Regions from separate parts of the Salinimonas sediminis genome, predicted to be linked through region 1. Evidence: predicted binding sites of a transcription regulator. Region 1 holds the regulator's gene; the other holds the start of a gene.
What was found. Region 1 encodes FNR, which switches genes on or off when oxygen is low (the NO sensors DNR and NnrR bind a similar motif). Its sites were predicted from a motif close to TTGATCTAGATCAA; they were not measured.
Positions count from the first base shown of each region.

Region 2: the regulator FNR is predicted to act here: its motif matches at 2,878-2,891, upstream of hemN (oxygen-independent coproporphyrinogen III oxidase).

Region 1 covers NZ_CP031769.1:2,195,516-2,206,060, forward strand. The annotation lists gene ccoO (cytochrome-c oxidase, cbb3-type subunit II) at 1-467, shown strand, start outside; gene D0Y50_RS09750 (cbb3-type cytochrome oxidase subunit 3) at 469-642, shown strand; gene ccoP (cytochrome-c oxidase, cbb3-type subunit III) at 647-1,606, shown strand; gene D0Y50_RS09760 (FixH family protein) at 1,700-2,179, shown strand; gene D0Y50_RS09765 (heavy metal translocating P-type ATPase) at 2,215-4,644, shown strand; gene ccoS (cbb3-type cytochrome oxidase assembly protein CcoS) at 4,641-4,838, shown strand; gene D0Y50_RS09775 (sulfite exporter TauE/SafE family protein) at 4,825-5,511, shown strand; gene fnr (fumarate/nitrate reduction transcriptional regulator Fnr) at 5,543-6,277, shown strand; gene uspE (universal stress protein UspE) at 6,358-7,278, shown strand; gene ttcA (tRNA 2-thiocytidine(32) synthetase TtcA) at 7,374-8,318, shown strand; gene rssA (patatin-like phospholipase RssA) at 8,323-9,219, shown strand; gene D0Y50_RS09800 (DUF2987 domain-containing protein) at 9,216-9,866, opposite strand; gene D0Y50_RS09805 (glucosaminidase domain-containing protein) at 9,863-10,545, opposite strand, start outside.
Region 2 covers NZ_CP031769.1:2,569,046-2,579,590, reverse strand. The annotation lists gene modB (molybdate ABC transporter permease subunit) at 1-392, shown strand, start outside; gene D0Y50_RS11530 (ATP-binding cassette domain-containing protein) at 377-1,423, shown strand; gene hemN (oxygen-independent coproporphyrinogen III oxidase) at 1,420-2,817, opposite strand; gene D0Y50_RS11520 (histidine phosphatase family protein) at 3,049-3,744, shown strand; gene D0Y50_RS11515 (acyl-CoA dehydrogenase family protein) at 3,763-4,980, shown strand; gene D0Y50_RS11510 (phosphotransferase) at 4,988-6,031, shown strand; gene D0Y50_RS11505 (NADPH:quinone oxidoreductase family protein) at 6,045-7,019, shown strand; gene D0Y50_RS11495 (SDR family NAD(P)-dependent oxidoreductase) at 7,460-8,227, opposite strand; gene D0Y50_RS11490 (acyl-CoA dehydrogenase C-terminal domain-containing protein) at 8,485-10,278, shown strand.

The sequences.
Region 1 (10,545 bases):
TGCGGCCCTACACCGCCCTGGAACTGGAAGGCCGGGATATCTATATTCGTGAAGGCTGCGTAGGCTGCCATTCGCAAATGATCAGACCCTTTCGTGCCGAAACCGAACGCTATGGTCACTATAGCGTGGCGGGGGAATCGGTATGGGAACATCCTTTCTTATGGGGCTCTAAGCGTACCGGTCCTGACTTGGCGCGCGTAGGTCAACGCTATAGCGATGCATGGCATTTAGCCCATTTGCGTAACCCACGCGATGTTGTACCTGAATCCAACATGCCGGGTTTCCCCTGGTTACTGGAAAATACTCTCAGCGGTGAGTTAACGGCCAAAAAAATGGAGGTCTTCCGGGGTTTTGGCGTGCCATATACCGATGAGGATATTGCCGGAGCACAGCAGGCCGTAGTGGGCAAAACCGAAATGGAAGCCCTCATTGCGTACCTGCAATCACTAGGAACACATTTGAAATAGTATGGACCAGGGAATAATAGGCAGTATTTTTACAGTTGTGGTTTTTGTCTGTTTTTTTGGTGTGGTGTGGTGGGCCTTTAGCAGTCGCAACAAGAAAGACTTCGACGAAGCAGCAAACTTACCCTTTGCCGACGAAAACCAACCAAAATCAGAAAAAGAAAAGCGGGAGTCGTGAGCTCATGAGCATGTTTTGGACAATCTGGATCTCGGTGATCACACTGGGTACCATTATTGGGTGCTTCTTGTTATTGCGCTGGTGTTTAACCAACTTTGCCGGCGTAAAGGAAGGCGAAAGCATGGGCCACAGTTTCGACGGCATAGAAGAAGTCAACAATCCTCTGCCCAAATGGTGGACCATACTGTTTTATGTGACTATTGTGTTTGGGCTTATTTATCTGGTGCTCTACCCGGGTTTGGGCAGCTACAAAGGCTTATGGGGCTGGCAAAGTTCCAACCAGAATATCCAATCGCTGGCCGAATCAGAACAAGCCACTCAACAGGCAATGGAAGACGGCCGTTATGTAGAATATGACCGAGAGTTGGCTAAAGCGGCCGCACGTTTTGATCCGATTTTCGAAGCCTTCGCGCAAACCCCGGTCGAGCAATTGGCCGGCAACCCTGAGGCAGTAAAAATTGGTCGCCGTTTGTTTTTACAAAATTGCTCACAGTGTCATGGCTCCGATGCGCGCGGGCAAAATGGCGGTTTTCCTAACTTGACCGATGATGACTGGTTATACGGGGGGAGCGGCGCTAAAATTACCGAAACATTACTTAATGGCCGGCAAGCTGCCATGCCAGCCTGGCGCGACGCCATGGGCGAACAAGGCATTCAGGAAACGGTGGCCTATGTTCTTAGTTTAAGCGGACGTAAAGTAGATCAAAGCCTGGCCAATAGCGGAAAGGCAAGATTTGCGGTATGTGCTGCCTGCCATGGGGCGGATGGTAAAGGCAATCAGGCCCTTGGCGCACCTAATTTAACTGATAACATCTGGTTATACGGTGGCAGCGAGCGCGCGGTAACCGAAACGCTCAACTATGGCCGTAACGGGGTGATGCCTGCTTTTAAAGATACCCTCGGTGAAGATAAGATTCACGTCGTAGCCGCTTATGTTTATAGCCTGTCTCACCAGCCCAAATAATATCTTATGACCCCGCCGTCGGCGGGGTGTTGTCTATTGCCAATGCAGAGCGGTTGGTGTTTTTTTTTCGTATTCGCTGGTTAACTTACTGCTATGTATATCCCCTGGTACAAACAATTCTGGCCCTGGTTTTTTATTCTGGTCCCCGTTATCACACTGATGATGGGCGGACTCATGCTTTATCTGGCAATTAATACCCAGGACTCTCTGGTTGTGGATGATTATTACAAGGAAGGCCGTACCATCAACGCCTCGTTAGCTCGAGAGCAGGAAGCGAAGGTGAGAAACATACGCACCACTTTGACCTTTCAGGAGGGCGCGGTCGCCTTACGCTTTGATTCGGGCGCGCCGACCCATGGCGAAGCAGTAAAACTTACGCTTTATCATACCACTCTTGCCGAACGCGACATTTCCCTTTTGCTAACCCGAGATGCTAATGGTGTGTACCGTGGGTATACGCAAATGGCAGTCAACGGCAAATGGCGTATTACTGTTGAACCCGTGGATTTGAGCTGGAAGCTACAAAAAACCGTGTTTTTGCCGTCAGCCAAACCTGTATCGGTCACGCCTTGATATGATCCCACCAGCTAAGCTTTGCTGCTATCGCTATGACAGGTAATGTATGTTTTCACTGCCACTTACCCCTGCCTGACGCGGAGCACTTTTATGCGCAGGTACTGGGGCAGCGCCAGGCTTTTTGTTGTCCTGGATGCCAAGCCGTGGCTGAGGCTATTGTACAAAACGGCTTAGAAGATTATTACCGGTTTCGGACCGAGGCGGCGCCCCAGGCAAAAAGTGCCGCTTTAATCCCGGATGAACTCACCCTATTTGATGATGCAGAGTTACAACAGGATTTTGTCCAACAGGATGACGAAACCTGTGAAACTACACTCACGATTGAGGGAATTAGCTGCGCCGCCTGTGGCTGGCTAATTGAAAGACAACTTGCAAAGATTGCCGGTATCCGACAAGTTGCGGTAAATGTCGCTCAACGCCGTGCACTGATACGCTGGCAGTCTGATCAAACCAAGCTCAGTACTATTTTAAGCCGGCTTCGTCACATAGGATATAACGGCTTCCCTTTTCAGCCCGACAAGCATGAAGCATCCTATCAAAACGAACAGCAGGGCTTTATGAAAAAGCTGGGGCTGGCAGGCATTATGACAATGCAGGTAATGATGTTGATGGCCGCGCATTACTTTGATTGGCTGGGCGAAATGAGCTCGTTTATGCAGCAATATTTCAACTGGATTGCTTTGCTGCTAACTACACCGGTAGTTATCTATTCTGGTGCTGGTTTTTATGCCAGCGCTTACCGCGCATTGCGTGCCGGCAGCGTGAATATGGATGTCCCGATAACCATCGCGGTGTTCCTGACCTATGGCAGCGGCTTTGCCGCCACCTGGCAACAATCCGGTCAGGTATATTTTGAGTCCATATGCATGTTCATTTTTCTGCTGCTTTTAAGCCGCTTTATCGAACATAAAAGCCGCTATCAGGCCATGCAGATATCAGCCAATATGCTCAAATATATCCCCATGTCAGCGTTAATAGTTAAAGACGGCGCCACTCATCCCGCGCTGGCCCGTAAACTGCTACCCGGGGATACCATTATAGTGAAGGCAGGTGAGTTGATTCCGGTAGACGGTGTGGTGTGCCAAGGCTCCTCCAAGGTAGACGAAGCTATGTTAACTGGCGAACCCACCGCGGTAACCAAAGTACCTGGTGACAAGGTGCATGGTGGTACGCTGAATCGTTCCCAGGTGCTTACGATAGAAGTGCAAGCCAGTTTGGCCCACTCCTTAATTAGTCAGATTATTCATTTACAGCAACAAGCGGTAGCTAATCGCCCGACGGCAGCAAAGTTAGCCGACCAACTGGCCAGCTATTTTGTCCTGGCCGTATTGCTGATTGCCAGCCTGACATATGCCTATTGGTATGTCATGGGCAACCCACAGGCCCTGTGGATCACCATTGCCGTGTTAGTAGCCACCTGCCCCTGCGCTCTGGGGTTAGCAACCCCCACCGCATTAACCAGTGCAGTAGCCTGGTTGAATCGACAAGGGGTGCTAATCAAACGTACCGATGTACTGGAAACTATCGAAAAGGTCACTACAGTGGCATTTGATAAAACCGGAACATTGACCCAGGGCGATTTCTCAATCCACGCCCAGTGGTACGCGAACGAGGCAGACAAAGCCACTGTATTGGCTATTGCAGGCGCGATAGAAGCACACTCTGAACATCCTCTTGCAGCTGTCTTTGCTCGGTATAGGCAGGGCTCGGTTTTGCTCAGCTTACCGCATGATGTCACTATCCATGCCGGCTTGGGTATCAGCGCATGCTATAACCGCCAACACTATAAAATTGGCTCGCCAGCGTTTATGTTAGCTCAGGATACTGAAGATACCAGTTGCCCGGTATTACCGTCGCTACCTTTTACCGCCAACGTAATGCTGGCATGTAACGGCAAACTTATTGCCGCCTGGCAGATTAGCGATAGTATTAAAGCCGGGGTGGACAGCGTACTGGCCCGGCTAACCCAGCAGCACAAGACAAAAACCACTGCAATTCTAAGTGGTGACAGCCAGTACAACGTGGATTTAGTAGCCCGACAACTGAATATCCAACACCCCATTGCTGCACTCACGCCCGCGGCGAAACTTGATTATGTAATGCAACTCCAGGCGCGCGGTGAGATTGTTATGATGCTAGGTGATGGTATCAACGATGCCCCCGTACTGAGCCAGGCTGACGTCGCGGTGGCGGTTGGCTCGGGTACCGACATTGCTAAAGCCAGTGCTGATATTATTTTTTTAAACGACAGTTTGCATGCCCTACCCGGACTTTTCACAGTGAGCGCCCGTACCCGGCAGATTATTCGACAAAATTTTGCCTGGGCGTTGGGTTACAACGTGTGTATTTTACCGCTCGCCGTAAGCGGTATACTACATCCCTGGATGGCGGTTGTAGGAATGTCACTAAGTAGTATTATTGTGGTTATTAATTCAACGCGTTTGATAAGGTTCACCGCATGAGTATTATTTATGTACTCATTCCACTGGCGGTCATTATTGTTGGTATTGCGGTGGCTGTCTTCTTCTGGGCAGTGCGCAGTAAACAGTTTGACGATTTAGATAGGCAGGGTTATAGCATTCTGTTTGACGATGATCTGCCGCCGGAAGAAAAAAAACTGGCTGACGAACGTAAGCGTCTTAATGATCGCGATTAGCCTTACCGGGGCGCTGTTAATTGGTCTTGCTGGCGGCGTTCACTGCATAGGCATGTGTTCTGGCATCGCTGGAGCACTACGTTTTGCCAGCCCGGCACATACCAGCCACTGGCCTTACACCCTAAGTTACAATGTTGGTCGGCTTAGCAGCTATACCCTGGCAGGTGTATTGGCTGGCGCGTTGGGGCAGTCGTTCATCCACCTTTTACCGGCCGCCCTTCCTGTGCTGGCAATAATCAGCGCCCTCCTATTATTAGCGATGGCAGCGTATCTTGGGCAGTGGTGGCTGGGCCTGCGCCAACTAGAAAAAGCGGGCGGCCGGGTGTGGCGAAAAATACAACCTTGGTCAGCTAAATTTATTCCTTTTCGGCATCCTGCCGCCGCTATCCCCTATGGTATGGTTTGGGGCTGGCTTCCCTGCGGCCTGGTGTATTCCACACTTAGTTTCGCCCTGGCCAGTGCAGATGCTATCGACGGCGGGCTTATTATGCTGTGCTTTGGGCTTGGTACATTACCCGCCCTGTTTGCGGCCAGTTCAGGGGCCCATTGGCTAGCCGGTGCGTTACGCCACCCGAAGGCGCGCCAATTGGTAGCTGTTTTACTGCTCGTATATGCGCTATTCTTAATTATCAGGGTTATTGAGCCCCAGCCCGGGCATATGATGCATTTTTAAACGGGCGGTTAGGCATTAAAAAGGATGGCATATGGCCGATGTATCGGAGTTTTCTATTCACTGTCAAAACTGTAGCTTTAGTCACCTGTGCCTGCCCGTGGCTTTGAACAAAACAGAAATTGCTTCTCTTGATACCATTGTGGAGCGGAAGAAGCCGTTACAAAAAGGCGCAATGCTGGTACAGCTTAATGACCACTTTAGTGCGCTATATGCGGTGCGCTCGGGTTCTTTCAAATCGTTCATAACCAATCAAGAAGGTGATGAACAAATTATAGGGTTTCATTTCCCCGGGGATATTATCGGGTTTGATGCTCTACGCGAACAGCGACACCAGAGTTTTACCCAAGCCCTGGAAACCGCTATGGTGTGCGAGCTGCCTTACGATATGCTCGATGCCATGTCCCAATCTTTACCCACATTACGCCGGCAAATTCTCAGCTTTATGAGTGCTGAAATTAAGCAGGATCACGATATGATGATGCTACTTAACCGGCGCACTGCGCAGGAACGACTGTTATATTTTATCGCTCAGTTATCCAGCCGCTTCGCTCAGCGCGGGTTTTCCCACCGTCAATTCCACCTCACCATGACCCGTAATGAAATTGGTAACTACCTGGGACTTACGGTAGAAACCATCAGCCGGTTGTTAACCCGTTTTCAAAAGGAAGACTTGATCGAGGTAACCGGCAAACTCATTGTCATTAAAGATTTTGACGGCATTAATAACCAGCTTAAAACCATGGAGCTGACGGTAAGTTGTCAATAATTTATTGATGTAGCGCAAAGAACTCTAAATCATCTGGTAGTAGATTTACTATTGTCTAACCCTTCAGCCGGAGCAAGGCGATGATTAACTATGATACGGTATTAGCAGTAATTGATAGTGACCTGGAAAGCCAACCTGCATTATCGCGGGCCTTGGAGCTATCAGAAAAAACCGACGCAACATTAATTGTACTGATGGTGGTATACGATTTTTCCTATGAAATGACTACGATGCTATCGGGCGCAGAACGTGAAGCTATGCGCAGCGCGGTGATTAAAGAGCGCCGCGGTTGGTTAGAAAGTGAAGTACGCCAATACTCTGATCGTCCGGTAGAGCTTATCGTAAAATGGGAAAGTCGCGCTTTTGAAGCAATCATCCGCACTGCGGTTGAGTGCAGTGCGGATATTGTGGTGAAGGCCAGTCGTAAAGCAGATGACCTGGTGTCAGTTATTTTCACTCCCACCGATTGGCATTTATTACGCAAATGCCCGATGCCGGTCCTGATGGTAAAAGAACATGCGTGGCCTCCGCAGGGCAACATTATCGCGGCGGTTAATGTAGGTACCGAAGATGCTGAACATGCCCAACTTAACGATAAGCTTACAGACATCGCTAAGGATTATGCCAACCTATTGACCGGTGCGGTGCATCTGGTGAACGCCTACCCACATGCCCCTGTCAGTATTGCTTTGGAGATTCCTGAGTTTGATACCAATGCCTACCATAAAGCAGTAAAACACCACCATCAACATGAGATGGAATTACATCGAAAAAAATACGGCATAGATGCATCCCACTGCCATGTTGAAGAGGGCTTGCCCGAGCACGTTGTGGCCAAAATGTCGCATCAATTAGATGCCGAGCTGGTCATTATCGGCACAGTAGGCCGAATAGGCATCTCGGCGGCATTCATTGGCAATACCGCCGAACAGGTTATTGATACCCTGCACTGCGATGTATTGGCGATAAAGCCGGATGGTTTTGAAACGCCGGTAACCTGATTTATCGCGATAAACTAAATCATTAACGGCTTGGGGTGACGCAAGCCGTACCTATTTTGTATAATGGCTTTTTTAAACGCCAGAACAGAATTTGTATGAAGCAGCACGCCGCACAGTCCGACCATAGTTCACAAAGCAAACAGAAATACAGTTTTAATAAATTACAGAAACGTTTGCGCAGAAATGTTGGCAAAGCCATCGCCGATTTCGGCATGATAGAAGCTAATGACAAGGTCATGGTGTGTTTATCCGGCGGCAAAGACAGTTATACCATGCTTGATATCTTGCTGTTTTTACGCGGTATTGCGCCTATCCACTTTGACATTATCGCGGTAAATCTGGATCAAAAGCAGCCCGGCTTTCCCGAGCATATTTTACCCCAGTATCTGGATGAGCTTGGGGTAGAGTATAAAATTGTGGAAGAAGACACGTATTCTATCGTTAAAGAAAAAGTACCAGAAGGTAAGACGACCTGTTCATTGTGCTCTCGACTGCGCCGGGGAATTTTATATCGCACCGCCACCGAACTTGGTGCGACAAAAATCGCCCTGGGCCATCATCGTGACGATATGCTGGAAACCTTGTTTTTAAATATGTTTCACGGTGGCAAACTTAAATCGATGCCGGCAAAGCTGGTTAGCGATAATGGTCAGCATATTGTTATTCGCCCCCTGGCCTATTGTAATGAAGCCGATATCGAAAAATATGCACAGGCGGCTGAATTTCCTATTATTCCCTGCAACTTGTGTGGCTCACAAGAGAACCTGCAACGGCAAAATATAAAACATATGCTGCAAGACTGGAACCGACGCTTTCCAGGTCGTATCGAATCTATGTTCAGGGCCATCCAGAATGTTGCGCCCTCGCATCTGCTGGACCGTAATTTACACGATTTTCAGGCTATTTCTACCACTGATGGTCCGGTAGCTGATGGCGATACAGCCTTTGACACACCTGCTTTCGACACCTTTAACGCAGCGGCCCAGGATAGTGAACAGGCTGAGGTATCGCCGGTTCAAATTGTGAATTTAACGGACTAAGCGTATGAAAATTGGCATTGCTTTGGGAGCTGGCGCCGCCCGCGGTTGGACCCACATAGGTATTATCCGTGCGCTGGAAAAATTGGGTGTTAATATAGATATTGTCGCCGGCTGTTCGATTGGCGCCTATGTTGGGGCGGCCTATGCCAGTGGCAAACTCGATGCCTTACATGAATGGTCCAGCTCCCTGACGGAGTGGCAGGTGTTTTCACTCATGGGTATCGGTTTTCGCCGCGGCGGCTTAGCCAGCGGCGAAAAGGTATTCAAAAAACTGGGGGAAGATTTTTGCGCCGCCTCTTTCGAAGAAATGCAAAAACAATTTGCTGTAGTGGCCACCGACCTGCATTCAGGGCGTGAGGTAATGTTTGCTTCGGGCCCGTTAGATACAGCAATACAAGCGTCATGTGCAATACCGGCGTTATTTAGCCCGGTCGCCTATGAGGGGCGATGGCTGGTAGATGGCGCGGTGGTTAACCCGGTGCCGGTAAACCTGTGTCGTCAGTTAGGGGCTGATTTTGTTATTGCCGTTAATCTTAACGCCGACTTCCGGCCCCAGCGCTTAGAAAAACCGGCTGAAAAGCATGAAGAAAATGAACGTAAAACAGAACACTTTTTGCAGAAAAGTTCTGGAGCGGTGCGTCAATGGTTTTCACCGGATAACGGCCCTGGTAAAGATGCGCCGCCCGGTATCCTAAGTGTCATGAGCAGCTCGTTGGAAATTCTACAGGCCAGAGTTACCCGCTCGCGGTTGGCGGGCGATCCACCCGATGTGCTGATAGAACCCAATCTCACTGATGTAGGATTACTTGAGTTTCACCGCGCCGCAGAATTGTGTAAAAAGGGCGAAGAGACCGTCGAGCGTCTGGCCGAACAGATACGCTACCAATTAGTGTTAAGTTAATCGGCCGATGCAATAGCCGTAATTCGCACAGGCGGCTCCGGCAGTATCAATGGCTTGTTTTTGTTTAGCCATTCAGTATGCAGGGCTAACATCCCACTGGTAATCGGCGGGGCGTCTTTTAACGGACGCTGCAGGTAAGGATCTGAAAACTGAAAATTAAGGCCTTTTACTGAAGGCATCATGAATGATAAAAAACTGCCCATTTCATTAAAGAAGGCTTCATATTGTCCTACCAACATAGTCAGCTCTTCCGCACTATAGTAAGACTTTAGATATTCCGAGCGAGTTTCCAGTTGTACCGACATATCACAGGGTTTGATATCGTTGTCTGTAAAGACAATGTGTACCGACGCATCTGCCAGCTGTAGGGCTTTTTCAGCCGGTAAAGTGAATCTTTGCTCTGCCGATACGTCCAGTGCAATTGTTTGCTTGTCCGTTACAATATTGGCGCTGTCTATTGCACACATATCTGCGGTATCGTGGTGGATAAAACCAAACGCAAACTGTAATGCCTGAGTATCTTCACCGGTTAATTTTTGCAAATGACTATAAAACCGATGATACTCCACATCCAGGCTGCTTGTGGCATAGGCTAACGGGCTGCTTATCCCTAAAATTCCCAATAACAGGGACGTCATCCATCTCATTGTGCAAGAAACTCCTGATTGAACCGAATCATTGCCTGCAGTTCTTCCACATAGGCGGCGCCACGCTCAGAATATTTCATCAGGCCTTCAGCCAGCGCCATGCCGGTTACCGGCATTTGGTTCATTCTTAACCGGGCCCGAATATTACGTAAATCTTTGTAAGCTTTATGGCGATTTAGATTACGCATGTAAGTGTAAGTGGCCCTGGATAAATTATCAAAGCGTGCCACTTCATGGGCTGCACCGTCGGTGCGCCGCGAAGGCACAAAGCCGCACCCCCGCCGAAAACACCATAAGCCGAAAAAATTATAGCCTTCACGGGCAAACCGGCTGGTCCCCCAGGCAGACTCATTAGCTGCCTGCACCAATACCAGCTCGACCGGTAAAATATCAACTTTCTGTAATAAGCGGTTTATTTTTTCAGGAATATCGACAGAGTCGTTGACGCCATATTCTTTTACCAGCCATGCCACCCGTTCACTGTCTTCTTCGCCCAGTGTTTCGTTACTGGTAAGTTTACGTTGAACGGTTTGAATATAGTGACGTAACGACAGCAGATATTCATTTTGCTTAGCGACTTCCGGGCGTAAATAATCAAAAAAAGCTGACTTACGATCACTCACATTCTCATAAGAGGAGAAATCCGGTACGGGCTTTGATGCTTGCTCGGTTTCCGGCA
Region 2 (10,545 bases), 370 kb from region 1:
TGCTGTACTCGTTACCCTTTGCTGTACAACCGCTTTATACCGGCTTTACCCAGCTGGACTATCGGTATCTGGATGTAGCAAAAACTATGGGGATGTCGCGCTATTCGCGTTTTAAGCGCATAGTTATCCCCCTATGTCAGTCCTATTTTGTAATCGCCTTCGGCCTGAGTTTTGCCCATACCATAGGGGAATTTGGCGTGGTATTGATGATTGGCGGAAACATTCCTGGTCAAACGCAGGTGGTGTCTATTGCGTTGTATGACCATGTGGAGGCGGGCAACTATGCCGACGCTCACGTATTAGCGATTGGCTTGTTGATATTTTCTTTTGTGTTACTTAGTGCGTTATATCGCTTTAATCGAAGCGGGGGGCGCTCGTGGAATTTTCAGTAAGCTATAGGGCGAGTAACAGCTTTGCTCTGAACATCACAGTAAGTAACCCCAGTCAGGATATGATGATTGGGTTAACGGGCCCCTCCGGCGCCGGGAAAAGTACGCTGCTACGTTGCCTTGCCCGGTTACAGCACGACGCCTCCGTACAAGGTCAATGGCAACATTACACCTTTCGCCAGGGGCGGGTTGGGCTGGTGTTTCAGGACTCGTTATTATTTCCCCACCTGTCGGTGGGACAAAACCTGCTACTGGCCGTAGACTATGCCCGCTCCCAGGCGCATTGGTTTGATGAGGTTGTGTTAGGTTGCCAGTGTTCGCATTTATTATCGCGTATGCCCCACAGCTTGTCGGGTGGTGAGGCTCAGCGCGTAGCCCTGGCGCGGGCCATTTTAAATTCACCCGATATTCTGCTTCTGGATGAACCGGTAAGTGCCCTTGATAACCAGACTAAACATGCCATTTTAGGGTATTTGCGTAGCCTGGCTGACAACGGCTTACCGGTGTTAATCGTCAGTCACGATTTACAGGATTTGTCGGTTTATTGCACCAGCGTATTGTATCTGGAGGCGGGAAAGGTTGTGCATCAGGGCCCGGCGCATGCGGTTATCAGACAAATTCATCAGCAGCAGATAAATAACAATATCGCAAATGGTGCCTCCACCCAATTTGGTATCATCAGTGGCCCCAAACAGAACACTGACAATGAACCAGTAGTGGCATTTTCCTGTGAGCAGCAAACCCTGTATGCTGATAAGCCGTTTGTACATAACGGTTTGGTCAGTCTGGCTGTACCGGCCAGCGCGGTGACCATTGATCGACAGCTTACCGAGCCTACCAGTATGGGTAACCGGTTTATTTGTCAGTTAGCCGCGCTGGATGTGATAGTGCCAGGCGCATATCTGGCCACATTACAGTGTAACGACACCGTGTTGTATGCCACGTTAAATGATATTGCCATAAAGCAACTACAGCTCAGCGTGGGCGACACTGTCGCAGCACGTTTCGCTGTAGAAGCCTTCAACCGGCTTTAAATAATTCTGTCCTCTAAACGACATTCGTGAAGCCGGTGGTTGAGTACCGGCTGGTGGCCATCAAAAATACTGCAAATCGTCCTGATATAGCGCTTTGCACTGGGATAAACCTGTAATTTATCTTCATCAAGTGTAATTAAATCAACATCAATGAAGGGCATCAAAGCACTAAGCTCCGAGGCGAAATAGTCCACAAAATCAATCTTGTGTGTTGCATTAAAAGAGGCAAACTCAATGTGTAAGTGACACATGAGGTGCATAATAACGTCACGTCTTAGCTTATCGTCTTGATTAAGCACATAGCCCTTTGCAGTTAATCCACGTTGGGCATCCAATCGCGCGTAATAGGCGTTGAGTTCGCCGGGATTTTGCGAGTACACATCAGGTGTACTACTAATGGCAGACATCCCCAGCCCCAGCAACGTTTTAGTGGGCTCGGTAGTATAGCCCATAAAATTACGGTGAACGGTTTGTTGCCGATTGGCCCTCGCTAAGGCATCATCTTTTCGGGCAAAATGGTCCATTCCAATCATGCTATAGCCAGCCTCCAGAAGGTTGGCTATAGCCATTTCGTTAAGCTGAGTGCGGGTTCGTGCATCGGGTAACCAGTGGGTGTGGATACGCCGCTGGGCAGCAAAACGGGCAGGAATATGCGCGTAGCTGAACAACGAAATCCGGTCGGCCTGCATTGCAATAACGTCGGCTAACGTTGTGCTAAAGCTGGTTAGGTTTTGGTGCGGCAATCCATAGATCAGATCAAGGTTAACCGATGCCAGGCCCAGTGATTTTGCAATACTCACTAATTCATGGATGTGGCGGGTGCTTTGCACGCGGTTTATAGCTTGCTGAACCTGAACATCCGTATCTTGTACACCAAACGAAATCCGGTTATAGCCTAATTGTACCAGCCAGGCCAGATACGCCCGAGACGTATGCCGGGGATCAAGTTCGATACTTAGTTCTGCCTGCGTATCAATGCAAAAATAGTCATCTAACATGGCGCGCAGGCGAGCTTGCTGGGAGACCGATAAAAACCCGGGCGAACCACCCCCTATATGCAGTTGAGTAATCTGACAGTCTTTCAACAGGCGATGGCGTTGCACCATTTCTTTGTGTAAATAGTCCAGGTAGCGATCGGCTTTATCATGGTGGCGGGTTACCACTTTATTACACGCGCAGTAGAAGCACAGGTCATGGCAAAATGGAATATGCACATACAGGGCCGCCGAACCTTCAGGAATAACGGTCTGCGCCATCAAATCTTCATCATCAAATGGCGCAAATAAGCCGGCAGCGGGGTAGGAGGTATAACGGGGTACGCGGATATCATCAGCCTCCGGATGCGCGAAGGCAGGGGCAGTAGTTATGGCGTTATTACGGTTCATGTTTAACATGATCACGGCTCTTTATCAGGAGTATTAACCTAACATTACGCTATCAGGTGAAGCGGTTTATTGATCCAGCCCAATAAACCTTTTGTTACTGCCCAATAAGCGTAGTTTACCTCTGCTGGTAGTGCCAACCCGTTTATCGCAATGACTGCCACGCTCGCTGGCTCAGATAAAATGAATGAATGGCGTCATATTCAAAATATCAATTAAACTTATCAGTTGGCTTCACCTAGTATGCTAGAAAAAGCAGGCGCGGTGGTTATGACAGAGATATACCTGGTAAGGCACGGACAAGCATCGTTCGGACAAGACAACTATGATGTACTGAGCGAGTTGGGCAAACTCCAGGCAAGATGGTTAGGGCAGTGGTTTAACGAGCAGGAATTGCAGTTTGACGGCCTGTACAGCGGGCAACTGCAACGGCAAATCCACACCCTGAATGCGCTTTCGCAAGCCCAGGGCCAGCCGGTCACTGCCCATATGAGCGAATTTGATGAGTTTGACTTTATGCAGGTGGTGGGCGCATTTTTAAAGCAATACCCGGGACAGGACCAGCAGGAACAGACCCCACGGTTTTGGTTCAAGACGCTGCGTAAAAGTATGCAGGCGTGGTCCACAGGCGAGCTGCAGGTGCCGGACACTGCAGAGAGCTGGCATACCTTTGTTCAACGCGTTAAAGAAGGCCTCAATCAGTTACTCAGCCAAGGGCATAAAAGGGTAGTGGTAGCGACCAGTGGTGGCGTTATCGCCTGTGCTACTGGTTTAACTCTGGGCTTGGGCGCTGACAATATTATTAAGCTTAATCTGCAAATTCAAAATACCAGTGTCACCCGTCTTATCGTTAACCCGCACAGTTGGTCCTTGCACAGTTTTAATAGCGTACCTCATTTAAGCTCGCGTGAACGCGCCCCACACATCACTTATGCGTAAGTGAAGGAGATTATCCCTATGCATTTTGAGCATAACGAAAAAACCACAACGCTTGCCACTCAATTAAATGCATTTATGCAGGAACACGTGTATCCACTGGAAAAGGATTACCATAGTCTGTTCAGCCAACCTCAACACCAGTGGAAGACCCCTTTAGAATTGGATAGGTTAAAACAATTAGCCAAAGAAGCCGGCTTATGGAACTTATTTTTGCCGGAAGAATACCAGCCATACGGAGCAGGATTGTCCAATCTGGAGTATGCGCCGTTGTGTGAAATTATGGGGCGCGTGCCGTTTAGTGCAGAGATTTTTAACTGCAGTGCCCCGGACACCGGCAATATGGAAGTACTCGCCAAATATGGTAGCCAGCAGCAGAAGCAACAATGGCTCACCGCATTACTGGAAGGGCAGATACGTTCAGCCTTTGCCATGACGGAACCTGATGTTGCCTCCTCTGACGCTACCAACATAGAAACCTCAATTGTTCGCCAGGGCGACAACTATGTTATCAATGGGCGTAAGTGGTATACCAGTGGCGCCATGAACCAAAATTGTAAAATTCTGATCGTTATGGGGAAAACCGATGCTGATGCGCCCCGCCATCAGCAGCAGTCGCAAATCCTGGTGCCAATGGACACGCCGGGGGTCAATGTAGTCAGGCCGATGTCGGCGATGGGCTATCTGGATGAACCGGTAGGCCATGCCGAAATTCTGTTTGATAATGTATGTGTGCCGGCCAGCAATATTATTCTGGGTGAAGGCCGCGGATTTGAAATAGCTCAGGGCCGGCTGGGGCCAGGCCGTATACATCATTGTATGCGGCTGATTGGTTGTGCGCAGCGGGCGCTGGATCTGGCCTGTGAACGGGTGAGTAACCGGGTTGCCTTTGGCCAGCCGCTGGCCAAACAACAATCTGTAAGGGAAAGTATCGCGACCATGCATTGTCAGATAGAACAGGCGCGTTTACTGACGTTTAAAGCGGCTGATCAGATGGATCGTTACGGCAACAAAGTAGCCAAAGATATTATTGCTGCCATTAAAATTGTGGCCCCGGCTATGGCATGCCGTGTTATTGATGAAGCTATACAAATGTTCGGGGCCATGGGGACCAGCCAGGACTCTCCCTTACCGGCAATGTATGCTTATGCCAGAACCGTTCGCCTGGCCGATGGGCCAGACCAGGTACATATGATGCAATTAGGCAAGAGCCTGATTGAAAAACAGGCAGGGAGATAACCCTAATATGAAAGTCAGTCAGTTAGACGTGGCAACGCTTAACCGCTACCTGAAGCTGCATGTGCCGGCAATCGGTGCTATCACCGAATATCAAAAATTCAGCGGGGGGCAATCAAACCCAACTTTTTTACTTACCACCACGGCAGGACAGTTCGTATTACGTCGGCAACCGCCGGGCGCACTGCTAAAATCGGCCCATGCGGTAGACCGTGAATATACCGTGATGGCGGCTTTACAACATACCGCTGTGCCCGTACCGGATATGCTGCATTTGTGCCAGGACACCACTATTATCGGTAGTATGTTTTTTATCATGCAATTTGTAGCGGGGCAGATTTACTGGAACGCCGCGCTGCCAGAGATAAATACTAACGCCACTCGCAAGCATATGTACGATGCGATGAACCAGACGCTGGCTGCCTTGCACGATGTCAACCCAAGCGCAGTAGGGCTGGCAGATTACGGGAAAGCAGGTAACTATTTTCATCGTCAGGTAGAACGCTGGACCGGTCAGTATCGGGCCTCGCAAACCCAGCCTATCGCACAGATGGACAGTTTGATTGATTATCTTGCACAAAACCTGCCGGCTGATGATGGCCAGGTTGCATTGGTACACGGTGATTATCGGCTGGATAATATGATGTTCAGTCACGCCCCACAACCTAACGTCATGGCGGTACTGGATTGGGAACTCTCTACCCTGGGTCATCCGTTTGCCGATTTGGCTTACCAGTGTATGCAACTGCGGTTGCCAGCAACGTTGCCACAGGCGCCCGGTTTAGGTGGTTTGGACCGCACCGCCTTGGGGATCCCCGGCGAGCGAGAGTATGTCCAGGCTTATTGCCAACGCCGTAACCTCGAACCCATTGAGCACTGGTCGTTTTACCTGGCGTTTAGCTTCTTTCGTCTGGCCGCTATACTGCAGGGGGTCGTCAAACGTGGCATGGACGGTAATGCCTCCAGTGACCAAGCCCGCCACTTGGGCAGCATGGTTGCGCCCTTGGCTGATATGGCTTTACAGGTAATAAATAAGGACACCCGCTATGAATAACCTGCCAACCCATATGCAAGCGGTTCGGTGCCATGCTTTTGGCCCGGTGGATAGCCTTGCAATTGACGAGGTAGCCATACCTGAGCCAGGGCCTGATGAGATTATTGTGCAGAACCAGGCTTGTGGCGTTAACTTTCCGGATGCCTTGCTGGTGCAGGGCTTGTACCAGCTAAAGCCAGCTTTTCCATTTATTCCAGGTTGCGAAGTTGCCGGCGTGGTAAGCGCGGTAGGCAGCAAGGTCACCCATCTAGCGGTCGGCCAGAAAGTGGCGGCGGTATGCCAGTTGGGCGGGTTTGCTCAGTATGTGGCAGTACCCGCTGGGCAAGCCATGCCGCTACCTGATTTTATCCCGGCCACCGAAGCCGCCGCCCTTATCACCGCCCATGCCACGGCTCACCATGCATTAAAACAACGCGCCAACCTGCAAGCGGGTGAAACCCTGGTCGTGACCGGCGCCGCCGGCGGCACTGGCCTGGCAGCGGTGCAAATTGGCAAAGCCATGGGAGCCAGAGTCATTGCAGTGTGTTCTACCGACGAAAAACTGGCTTTAGCGAAAGCCAATGGGGCCGATGAAGGGATAAATTATACTGAGCAAGACTTTAAAGCGCAGCTTAAAGCATTAACCGGAGGTCGCGGGGCTGACGTGGTGTATGAATGTGTGGGGGGCGAGGCGTTTGAGGTGCTTAGCCGCGCTATGGCCTGGCAGGGTAGATTACTGGTCGTTGGCTTCGCCAGTGGAAATATTCCGACTTTACCGGTAAATCTGGCCTTGGTAAAAGGTTATTCGCTGGTGGGAGTGTTTTGGGGGGTCTTTACGCAAAAATCCCCCACTGTATTTATGCAAAATATGCAAGAGCTTATCGGCTGGTATCAGCAGCAAAAGGTAAAAGTAGTTGTCGATGGTACTTACGCATTAGCTGATTGCGCGCAGGCATTGCAAAAGCTGGTGGACCGTAAAGTAAAAGGTAAGTTGGTGCTGCTACCTTAAACAGCTGCGTCGTGTTCAACCCAAGTATCATCATAGGTAAATTAGTCACCAAAAAAAGGCCCATTCATGGGCCTTTTTTACCTAGCGACAAAGCTGGCAGATTATTGCTGGCAGGTTATTGCTGGCAGGTAAAATTGTTGGTTTGGCGAACCCGGTCTGATAACGATAAAATTGGCATTACCTTGGTTAACTGAATGGTCCGGAATGAGGCCACAAGGCTACACGATAGGCCCTGTTTTTGTTAACGTCGGCAAACGCTCATAGTTAACAATGTTTAACACCAGGTTGCCAGCCAACCGCTTATACCAGAGTATTGGGTGGTATACGAATACGCTATGGTATTACAAAGACAGAACGGGTAATCAGTTAGCCCGGTCTATCGAAACGCTCTGCAAAGAGCGCCAAGGGTTATATAAGCATCTACAGCTTTGCACCTTTGCTTACCAAGCGCTCATGCCGCCATCCAGTGCAATAGCCTGGCCATTCATAAAACTGTTTCCAGGGGAAAGCATCAGTACCATGGTGTTAACCACTTCCATAGGCTCTGCCATGCGCTTCATCGGGCTACCAATGGCCAGCTGCGCTCTGCTTTCATCCGTGGTGAACCCGCCTAACGTTAATAGGTTCGTGGGACTGAAAAATGGGCAGATAGCATTTACCCGAACATTCTTACGGCCATACTCCACTGCCGCAGTTTTAGTAATACCGGTTACCCCGTGTTTTGCTGCAGCGTAGGGTGCGGCTTTGGGCGCGCCGCCCAGCCCAGCCATAGAACTGACATTTAACACATGTCCTTTGCCATTGGCCAGCATCGCAGGAATCTGGTGTTTCATGCCAAATAATACGCCTTTAAGGTTAACAGCTAACTGTTGGTCAATAATCTCTTCGGTCATAGTATGCAAGGCGCCCGGGGTATGGGCTACACCGGCATTATTAACCGCAATATCAACCTGGCCATAGCTATCCAGAGCCAGCTTAACGAGGGCCTCACTGGTCTTTTCTTTGGCAATATCGCCGGGCATGCTGACCACATCAGCATTGGCTTCACGCAAGTCTTTTACCGCCGCGGCCAGTTTTTCTTCGTGTATATCGGATAACACTAATTTACAGCCGCGATAGGCTAAAGCGTCTGCCAGTAACCGCCCAAAGCCATCAGCGGCGCCGGTTATTATGGCCACCTGGCCTTGAAAATTTAACAATGGATCCATCTGCTACTCCGTATTTTCAGGGTTATTATGCCAACAATTAATACGACTAAGGTAAATGATGTCAATCTTAACACCGCAGTATAAACCGCCCTTAGGGCCGTTCCCTCGGCCTGTATCACCTGCTGGCGCGCTGTATTAAATATAGTGATAGTCAGTTATCAGCCCAATCAACTTGGCCGATTGGCCTGGCTTACTTAGTATCAATGTTCTTAGCTGACCTTGTCAGACCAGTTATTTGCATTTAAGGCAGGACATCGATGGAAAATTACCAATCTCCGCAACGTGACGCGCAATTTGTCGCTTATGAACTTTTTGATTTCCAGACTCACTACGATAAGTTGGGGTTTGCGGATGTATCAGCAGATCTGGTAAAGGCTATTCATACCGAAGCCGCTAAGTTTGCCGACAATATTCTGGCTCCGATCAACCAAGTTGGGGATCAGCAAGGCTGTACCTGGAGTGATGGGTCGGTAACTACCCCTAAAGGCTTTAAAGAAGCATACCAGCAATATGTGCAAGGCGGCTGGCCAAGCATGTCTCATCCTGAAGCATTTGGCGGCCAGGGCTTACCTTATTCGCTGGCGACTTCTATTGCAGAATACTTCTCCGGCGCTAACCATGCCTGGGCTATGTATCCAGGTTTGTCACAAGGCTGTATCTCAACGATTTTAACCCATGGTAGTGACACGCAGAAAAACCGGTTTTTGCCTAAGCTAATTGAGGGCCAGTGGAGCGGTACCATGTGTTTGACCGAAGCCCACTGTGGTTCCGATCTGGGGTTGCTGCGATGCAAAGCGCAGCCAAACGAAGATGGCTCCTATGCCATCAGTGGTACAAAAATATTTATCTCAGCCGGCGAGCACGATTTTACCGATAACATTGTGCATATTGTATTGGCCCGCCTGCCTGATGCTCCCGCCGGAACTAAGGGTATTTCTCTGTTTATTGTACCTAAGTTTAATGTTAGCGAAGACGGTGAAGTGACTGACCGGAATGGAGTGACATGCGGCAGTATTGAACACAAAATGGGGATCAATGGCAGCGCCACCTGTGTGATTAATTTCGATAATGCCACCGGCTATCTTATTGGTGCCGAGAATCGTGGCTTAAACTGTATGTTTACCTTTATGAATATTGCCCGTATTGGCACCGGATTGGAGGGGATGGCGGCCAGTGAGGCAGCCTTACAAGGGGCGCTACGCTATGCAAAAGATCGCGTACAGTTTCGTTCACCTACTCAACGTGACGGCAGTGCCGCCGCCGATGAGATTATTGTTCACCCCGATGTGCGCAGAATGTTATTAACGCAAAAAGCGTTTGCCGAGGGCGGCCGGGCACTGGCTTACCACTGTATGCAACAGGTTGACGTGTTGCAACATGCCAAGGATCCCCAGGAACAACAGTTGGCTGAATCTAAGCTGGCACTGTTAACGCCTATTGTAAAAGCTTTTTTAACGGAAACGGCCCAGGAAGCCACTAGCTACGGTATTCAAATTTATGGCGGCCATGGTTATGTCAGCGAGTGGGGGATGGAACAGCTGGCCCGCGATACACGGATTAGTACATTGTATGAAGGTACTACCGGTATCCAATCTTTAGATTTACTAGGCCGTAAGGTGCTAGCCTCAAATGGCGAATTACTGGGTATCTTTTTAGCCGAAATTACCTCCTTCTGTGATAAATTCGATGGCGATGAACTGCAGCTACGCTGGCGTGACACATTACTTGGCTATACTCAGCAGTGGCAACAGCTTACCGGGCAAGTTGCTAAACAAGCTGCTACCAATCCGGATGAGCTGGGCGCAGCATCGGTGGATTATCTGATGTACTCAGGTTATGTCACGTTTGCGTATTACTGGCTCCGGATGGCACAAACCGCCAGTCAAAACATAGCTCAGGGCTCGACCGAAAAAGACTTTTATCAGGGAAAAATAGAAACCGCCCGATTTTATTTTGACCGATTGTTGCCACGTAGCCAGGCGCATGCTGCCGGTATTACCGCCGGGGCGGCCAGCTTGATGTCAATTGGCGAAGATATGTTTAAGGCTTAATTATACCTGCTAACGCCGCAGACCCCGCGGCGCAATTGCGGTGCTTACCCATTGAAAATACGTGGGCTGGTAGCCGAAATGTCCCGATAAAAGCGCCCTTGTGGTGCTTTTTGAGGTTTTCGGGTAAGCCTTACCCGGGGCATGCCCTTGATACAATAAATAGTCAAACACATTATTGGCAGGTGCTGTAGTACCGGCAAATGGCGATGCAACACGCGGCTCACTCGTACATAAAGTGTTACCGCTTCATTTTATTAAAGGTGCAGG